2 regions of the Saccharothrix saharensis genome follow, and region 2 is predicted to be linked to the other one. Evidence: riboswitches for the same ligand, from Rfam matches in the RefSeq annotation. Region 2 holds a riboswitch; the other holds the start of a gene.
What was found. A riboswitch is a leader RNA that binds a small molecule or an ion and turns the genes downstream of it on or off. The one in region 2 is predicted to bind glycine.

Region 1 (3,595 bases), 1.1 Mb from region 2:
TTGCCGTGGTCGTCGCACTTCACCACCACGACCCGCATCCCGGCCATCACGGCGGACGCGGCGTTGGTGCCGTGCGCGCTGGACGGGATCAGGCACACGTCGCGGTGGTCGTCGCCGTTGGCCCGGTGGTAGGCGCGGATCGCCAGCAGGCCCGCGAACTCGCCCTGGCTGCCCGCGTTCGGCTGCAACGACACCGCGTCGTACCCGGTGACCTCGGCCAGCCACCGCTCCAGGTCACCGACGATGCTCAGCAGCCCCTCGGCGTCCGACGCGGGCGCGAACGGGTGCAGGTCCGCGAACTCCGGCCACGTCACGGGCTCCATCTCGGCCGTGGCGTTGAGCTTCATCGTGCACGAGCCCAGCGGGATCATGCTGCGGTCCAGCGCCACGTCCTTGTCCGACAACGACCGCAGGTACCGCAGCAGCGCGGTTTCGGAGCGGTGCGCGTGGAACACCGGGTGGGTCAGGTAGTCGCTCGTGCGGCGCAGGTCCGCGGGGATGCCGTCGGCGGTGTCGGCGTCCAGGCCGTCCACGTCGGCGACGGTCACGCCGAACGCCTTCCACACCAGTTCCAGGTGCTCGCGCGTGGTCGTCTCGTCGCACGCGATGGACACCACGTCGGCGTCCACCTGCCACAGGTTCACGCCGAGGTCGCGCGCGGCCGAGACGACGGCGGCGGCACGGCCCTCGACGCGCGCCCGCACCGTGTCGAAGAACTCGCCGTGCACGATCTCGACGCCGCCCTCCAGCAGGCCGGCGGCGAGCACGGTCGCCATCCGGTGCGCCCGGGTCGCGATCGCCTTCAAGCCCTCCGGACCGTGGTACACCGCGTACATCGAGGCCATCACCGCGAGCAGCACCTGCGCGGTGCAGATGTTGCTGGTGGCCTTCTCGCGACGGATGTGCTGCTCGCGCGTCTGCAGCGCGAGGCGGTAGGCGAGCGAGCCGTCCGCGTCCACGGACACGCCGACCAGCCGGCCGGGCAGCTGCCGCTCCAGGCCCTGGCGCACGGCCATGTACCCGGCGTGCGGCCCACCGAACCCGATCGGCACGCCGAAGCGCTGCGTGGTGCCGATGACGACGTCCGCACCGATCTCGCCCGGCGGGCGCAGCAGCGTCAACGCCAGCAGGTCCGCGGCGACCACGGCCTGCGCACCCGCCTTGTGGATCTCCTCGATGACCGACGCGTGGTCGAGCACCACGCCGGACGCACCGGGGTAGGACAGCAGCACGCCGAAGAAGTCGCCGCCCAGGCCGAGCCCCTCGATGCCCTGCGACAGGTCGGCGGTGACGATCTCGATGCCCAGCGGCTCCGCGCGCGTCTCGATGACGGCCAGCGTCTGCGGCAGCGTGTCGGCGTCGACCACGAACTTGTTCGACTTGGCCCGACCCGCGCGGCGGACCAGCGTCATCGCCTCGGCGGCGGCCGTGGACTCGTCCAGCATCGAGGCGTTGGCCAGCGGCAGACCGGTCAGGTCGGCGACCATCGTCTGGAAGTTCAGCAGCGCTTCGAGGCGGCCCTGGGAGATCTCCGGCTGGTACGGCGTGTACGCGGTGTACCAGGCGGGGCTCTCCAGCACGTTGCGGCGGATCACCGGCGGGGTGGTCGTGCCGTAGTAGCCGAGCCCGATCATCTGGGTCATCGGACGGTTGCGCGCGGCGAGGGCGCGCAGCTCGGCCAGCGCCTCGGTCTCGGTGGCGGGCGCGGGCAGGTCCAGCACCAGGTCGCGCTCGCGGATCGACTCGGGGACGGCGTGCTGCGCCAGTTCCTCCAGCGAGCCGACACCGATCACGTCGAGGATGCGGGCCAGCTCGGCGGGCCGCGGGCCCACGTGCCGGTCGGCGAACGGGGTGCCGTGCTCGAGTGCGGCGAGGGGGATGCGGTCCTGCGTCATCGGTGCTGGCCTCCAGGGCTCCGGACAGACTTCTGCCGTTGCCCTCCCCCTCTGTCTTCTGCCCGGTGTCGGGCGCCTGAGAGCTTCACCCGGCTGTCGGGCTTGCACCGTCGGCGGGGTCGGTCGGTCGTGCCCGACCCGCTTTCCAGAGGCGTCTCACCCGCACGGTCCTTGCGCCTGAGAGGTTCCGGGGAGGATTTGCTCCTTCGGCGCCGAGACGGACTCGGACTCTCCCGCACGGGATAAAGCGACTACGCGCGGAATCGTACCCGTCGGAGGGGTGAACGGTACCGCCGGCGCGACGTGGATCTCAGTGCGCGCCGGTCGACCCGCCCGGTCAGCCGATGGCCCTCGTCCGCCGGCGACGGGACAGCTCGTCGTCGGCCGCCTCCACGATCTCGGCCCCGTCCGCCCGTTCGGCGGGGAAGTCGTGGATCGTGCCGCTGATCTCCCGCATCGCGCCGGAGACCGCGATGCCGAACACCCCCTGACCGCCCTGGAGGAGGTCGACGACCTCTTCCGGCGACGTGCACTCGTAGACCGTGGTGCCGTCGCTGAACAGCGTGATGCGGGCCAGGTCCTGCACGCCGCGGCGGCGCAGGTGGTCCACCGCGACCCGGATGTTCTGCAACGAGACGCCGGTGTCCAGCAGTCTCTTCACGACCTTGAGGACCAGGATGTCCTTGAACGAGTAGAGCCGTTGGCTGCCTGAGCCCTGCGCACTCCTTATCGTGGGGTTGACCAACCCCGTGCGCGCCCAGTAGTCCAGCTGGCGGTAGGTGATGCCCGCGATCTGGCACGCGGCGGGGCCGCGGTACCCGACCAGCTCGTCCGGCAGCGAGGAGTCCGGGAACAGCTCACCCTGTTCGCCGGATCCGGCCCGGATGGGCGCTTCCTCGACCACGCCTGCCTCCCCTCGGTCCGGCCACGACGACCGGCGACCAACGTGAAGCCGCCGCGGTGCCCGAATCACACCGTGGCAATTCACCTGAGTTCGACGGTAAGACCGGCTAGGGGGCAGGTCAACGCGACGCGCGGGGCGTGTCTGACCTCAACGTGAGGTAGAGGTTGAGAGAGTCACCCGTCGTAAGCCATTCGGGTGACGTTTAGTGATCGTTTAGCCGAGCAACGTTGACGTTGTGTAATTCAGGGGTGTGACGCCTGATGGTGGCACGCGGGGTTGATCCACAACGCACCGCGCACGCTTGCGAAGGGCCGTTCACGGTGTGGGGCCGGGGTCGCGGCCCTTCGTGGGCGGGGTGGGGTGGGTTCGGGTGAGGGCCTCTTTGTCAAGCACCCGACCCGTCGGACCTGAGCGGGTCGGTGGACCCCTGCGGGGCGGTCGAAGGTCTGAAAGCTCCGAAGCGTCCTCGCCGGACGGGCCCGGGGTGCGGACGGGCCGGGCGGTGCGGGCCGCGAAGCTCCCGCTTCCCAAGTCGAGGGGTTCGTGTCATCCCGCCGAGCTGGCTGTGCCCTGCCGCGCGTGCCGAGGGGGCGTGGTCCACTGATGGCGCACCACTGCTTCCGATGTCGTCCCCTTGACGCGTGTGGCAGCCCGGAGGGAAGTCGGTGGGATGACGCGAAACCCGGACCACCATCCCCATAGGAGATGACGGCGGTCCGGGTCGTCATCCTGCTGGTGCGCCAGTCCGACGAGGACGCTTCGGATCTTCTGATCTTCCGGAGCAGCTCGCCGCGAA
Region 2 (3,595 bases):
GGTTGTGCTCCATGGCGATCTCGGCCGCGTTCTCGACCTGCTCCGGCGTCCCGCCCAGCACCTCGGCCAACCCGCCGGCCGCCATCGAGCACGCCGAGCCGACCTCGCCCTGGCACCCGACCTCCGCGCCGGAGATGGACGCGTTCTCCTTGAACAGCACGCCGACCGCGCCCGCGGTCAGCAGGAAGCGCACCACGCCGTCGGCGGACGCACCCGGCACGAACCGGGTGTAGTAGTGCAGCACCGCGGGCACGATGCCGGCCGCGCCGTTGGTCGGGGCGGTCACCACGCGGCCGCCGGCGGCGTTCTCCTCGTTCACCGCCAGCGCGAACAACGTCACCCAGTCCATCACCCGCAACGGGTCGGTGGCGTAGTGCTCGGCGGTCATCCGCCGGCGCATCTCGGCCGCCCGCCGGCGCACCTTCAAGCCGCCGGGCAGCACGCCGGTCTCCGTGCAGCCGCGCTCGACGCACTCCTGCATCACGTCCCAGATGTGCAGCAGCCCCGACCGCACCGACGCCTCGTCCCGCCACGACAGCTCGTTGGCCAGCATGACCTCGCTGATCGACAGCCCGGTCTCCCGGCACCGCGCCAGCAGCTCGTCACCGCTGCGGAACGGGTGCGCGACCGGCGTCTCGTCCGGCTTGATCCGGTCGGTCCCGGTGGCCGTCTCGTCCACCACGAACCCGCCGCCGACCGAGTAGTACACCGCCGAGTCGACCACGGTGTCACCCGAGTGGGCGGTGAAGCTCATCCCGTTCGGGTGCAACGGCAACGACTTGCGCCGGTGCATCACCAGGTCGGTGTCCTCGGTGAACGCGATCTCCCGCACGCCGGCCAGCCGCAGCCGCCCGGTGGACCGGATCTCCGCCACCCGCCGCTCGGCCTCGACCGGGTCGACCGCCTCCGGCCGACAGCCCTCCAGGCCGAGCAGGACCGCCTTCGGGCTCCCGTGCCCGTGCCCGGTCGCGCCGAGCGACCCGAACAGCTCCACGTGCACCCGGTCGACCGAGCCCAGCGCGGGCCGCAGCCGCTCGGTGAACAGCATCGCCGCGCGCATCGGGCCGACGGTGTGCGAGCTCGACGGCCCGATCCCCACGGAGAACAGGTCGAACACGCTGATCGCCATGGCGTCAGTCCCCGGTCAGTTCCGCGTACTTCGCCGCGGTCAGCAGCCCCGTCGCGTCGGTCACCGCCACCTTGAACAGCCACCCGCCGCCGTACGGGTCGTTGTTGATCAACGACGGGTCGGCCACGGCCGCCGGGTTGACCTCGACCACCTCACCGCTGACCGGCGCGTACAGGTCGCTGACCGACTTGGTCGACTCCAGCTCGCCGCACACCTGGCCGGAGGTCACCGCGGTGCCGACCTCGGGCAGCTCGACGAACACGATGTCGCCCAACGAGTCCGCCGCGTACGAGGTGATGCCGACCGCCACGGGCTCTTGGGTACCCGGCGCCCAGTCCACCCATTCGTGCTCGGGCGTGTACAGCAGGTTGTCCGGAAAAGTCACGACAGCGCTCCCTAGGACGGCAAGGTCTTCGACCCCACTCTGTCCTGGGACCTGAGAGCTTCACCGACGCCGCAGCGTCGGCTTGCACCGTGGGTGCGCCGGACGTGCGCGCTTTCCAGAGTCGCCTCACCCGAGCGGTTCTCGCTGCCTGAGAGTGTGCGGGGTGCTTGCTCCTTCGGCGCCCCGGCACGATCACCGAGGTCTCTCCCGCGCGGGTTCCGGCGCTCACGACGCGCCGCGGCCGATGTTCAGTTGGTCGCCCGAACGCTAGGTGCCGACGCCGACGGGTGTCAACGCGCCCCCTGACTTGTTCCGCCCGCACAACCACGCACGGCCGTGTTGGTGGGGTCGACACGATGACACCGAAAACGCTGTACCGGACCTTGGGTGTAACAACGGCCGAAGGAGCCCACCGTGCGGATCGCAGTTCCCCGCGAGATCAAGAACCACGAGTACCGCGTCGCGCTGACCCCGGCGGGCGCCCACGAGCTGACCCAGCGCGGCCACGACGTGGTCGTGGAGACCGGCGCGGGCCTCGGTTCGGCGATCACCGACGAGGAGTACCTGGCCGCCGGCGCGAAGGTGCTGGCCACCGCGGACGACGTGTGGGCCGAGGGCGACCTGGTGCTCAAGGTGAAGGAGCCCATCGCGGAGGAGTACCCGCGGCTGCGCAAGGGCCAGGTCCTGTTCACCTACCTGCACCTGGCCGCCGACCGGCCGCTGACGCAGGCGCTGCTGGACTCCGGCACCACCGCCATCGCCTACGAGACCGTGCAGACCCCGAACGGCGCGCTGCCGCTGCTGGCGCCCATGTCGGAGGTGGCGGGCAGGCTCGCACCGCAGGTGGGCGCGTTCTCGCTGATGAAGCCCTCCGGTGGGCGCGGCGTGCTGCCCGGCGGCGTGCCCGGCGTGCACCCGGCGCGCGTGGTCGTCATCGGCGGCGGCGTGGCGGGCCTGAACGCGGCGGCCATCGCCGTCGGCATGGGCGCGGACGTGGAGATCCTGGACACCAACGTGGACCGGCTGCGCCACATCGACGCCCTCTACCAGGGCAGGCTGCGCACCGTGACGTCCAACCGGTTCTCCGTCGAGCAGGCCGTGCGCGAGGCCGACCTGGTCATCGGCGCGGTGCTGGTGCCCGGCGCGAAGGCGCCGAAGCTGGTGAGCAACGAGCTGGTGGCGGACATGAAGCCCGGCTCGGTGCTGGTGGACATCGCGATCGACCAGGGCGGCTGCTTCGCCGACTCGCGGCCCACCACGCACGCCGACCCGACCTACCAGGTGCACGACGCGGTCTTCTACTGCGTGGCGAACATGCCCGGCGCGGTGCCGCGCACGTCGACCTACGCGCTGACCAACGTGACGCTGCCGTACGCCGTGGCGCTGGCGGACCACGGCTGGGAGGCGGCCCTGCGCGGTGACGCGTCGCTGGCGCTCGGCCTGAACGCGCACGAGGGCCTGCTCACCAACCTGCCGGTGGCCCAGGCGCACGGGATGACCCACACGCCGCTGGACGTCTGAGCACCCACCTGCCGCGAAGGGCCCCGCTCACAGCACGTGAGCGGGGCCCTTCGGCAAGAAAGACGGCCCGCTCAACCAGCCTGGGGGTCACTGGGAGCGGGCCGCGTCACCAATCCTAGCCGGGAACAGGGGTCCGTGCCCAGCGACCCCACCGATCCGGCCCACAGTTCGCCCGGCGGTGGCAACGCGCCGTGCCCGCGCTCAAGCGATCGAGTGAACTTGGGTGATAACGGGTAAGTCACGACGACCCCTCGACCGATGGACAGGGCAGGAACTCCGCAGCTACGGAGCGGGGTCGTCCGCTCGCGCGGCGTCGTGCCGCGCCATCGCCGATCGGAGCGCACATGGCTGAACCCGAGGGCTGGATCGACTGCCACGACCCGTTCGGGCGAGACCGGTCGATGACCGTGCTCGTCGAGGACGACCGGGTTCTGCTGGTCGCGCCGCCCGGCGAGTCCGCTGTGATGTCCGTCACCCAGACGCGCAGGCTGCACCGCCTGCTCGACCAAGCCGCCGGCCGGATGTGACCCGCGTGGACGAGGTGCTGCGGGCCGCCGTGC

Region 1: another riboswitch for glycine. It lies ahead of gcvP (aminomethyl-transferring glycine dehydrogenase); the one in region 2 lies ahead of gcvH (glycine cleavage system protein GcvH).

What each region holds. Positions count from the first base shown of each region.
Region 1 covers NZ_VFPP01000001.1:6,932,560-6,936,154, reverse strand. Annotated here, with positions in the region: gene gcvP (aminomethyl-transferring glycine dehydrogenase) at 1-1,895, opposite strand, end outside; glycine riboswitch at 2,051-2,141, opposite strand; gene FHX81_RS31695 (MerR family transcriptional regulator) at 2,233-2,799, opposite strand.
Region 2 covers NZ_VFPP01000001.1:5,814,507-5,818,101, reverse strand. Annotated here, with positions in the region: gene FHX81_RS26215 (L-serine ammonia-lyase) at 1-1,129, opposite strand, end outside; gene gcvH (glycine cleavage system protein GcvH) at 1,134-1,514, opposite strand; glycine riboswitch at 1,640-1,734, opposite strand; gene ald (alanine dehydrogenase) at 1,929-3,035, shown strand; gene FHX81_RS26200 (hypothetical protein) at 3,380-3,562, shown strand; gene FHX81_RS26195 (hypothetical protein) at 3,568-3,595, shown strand, end outside.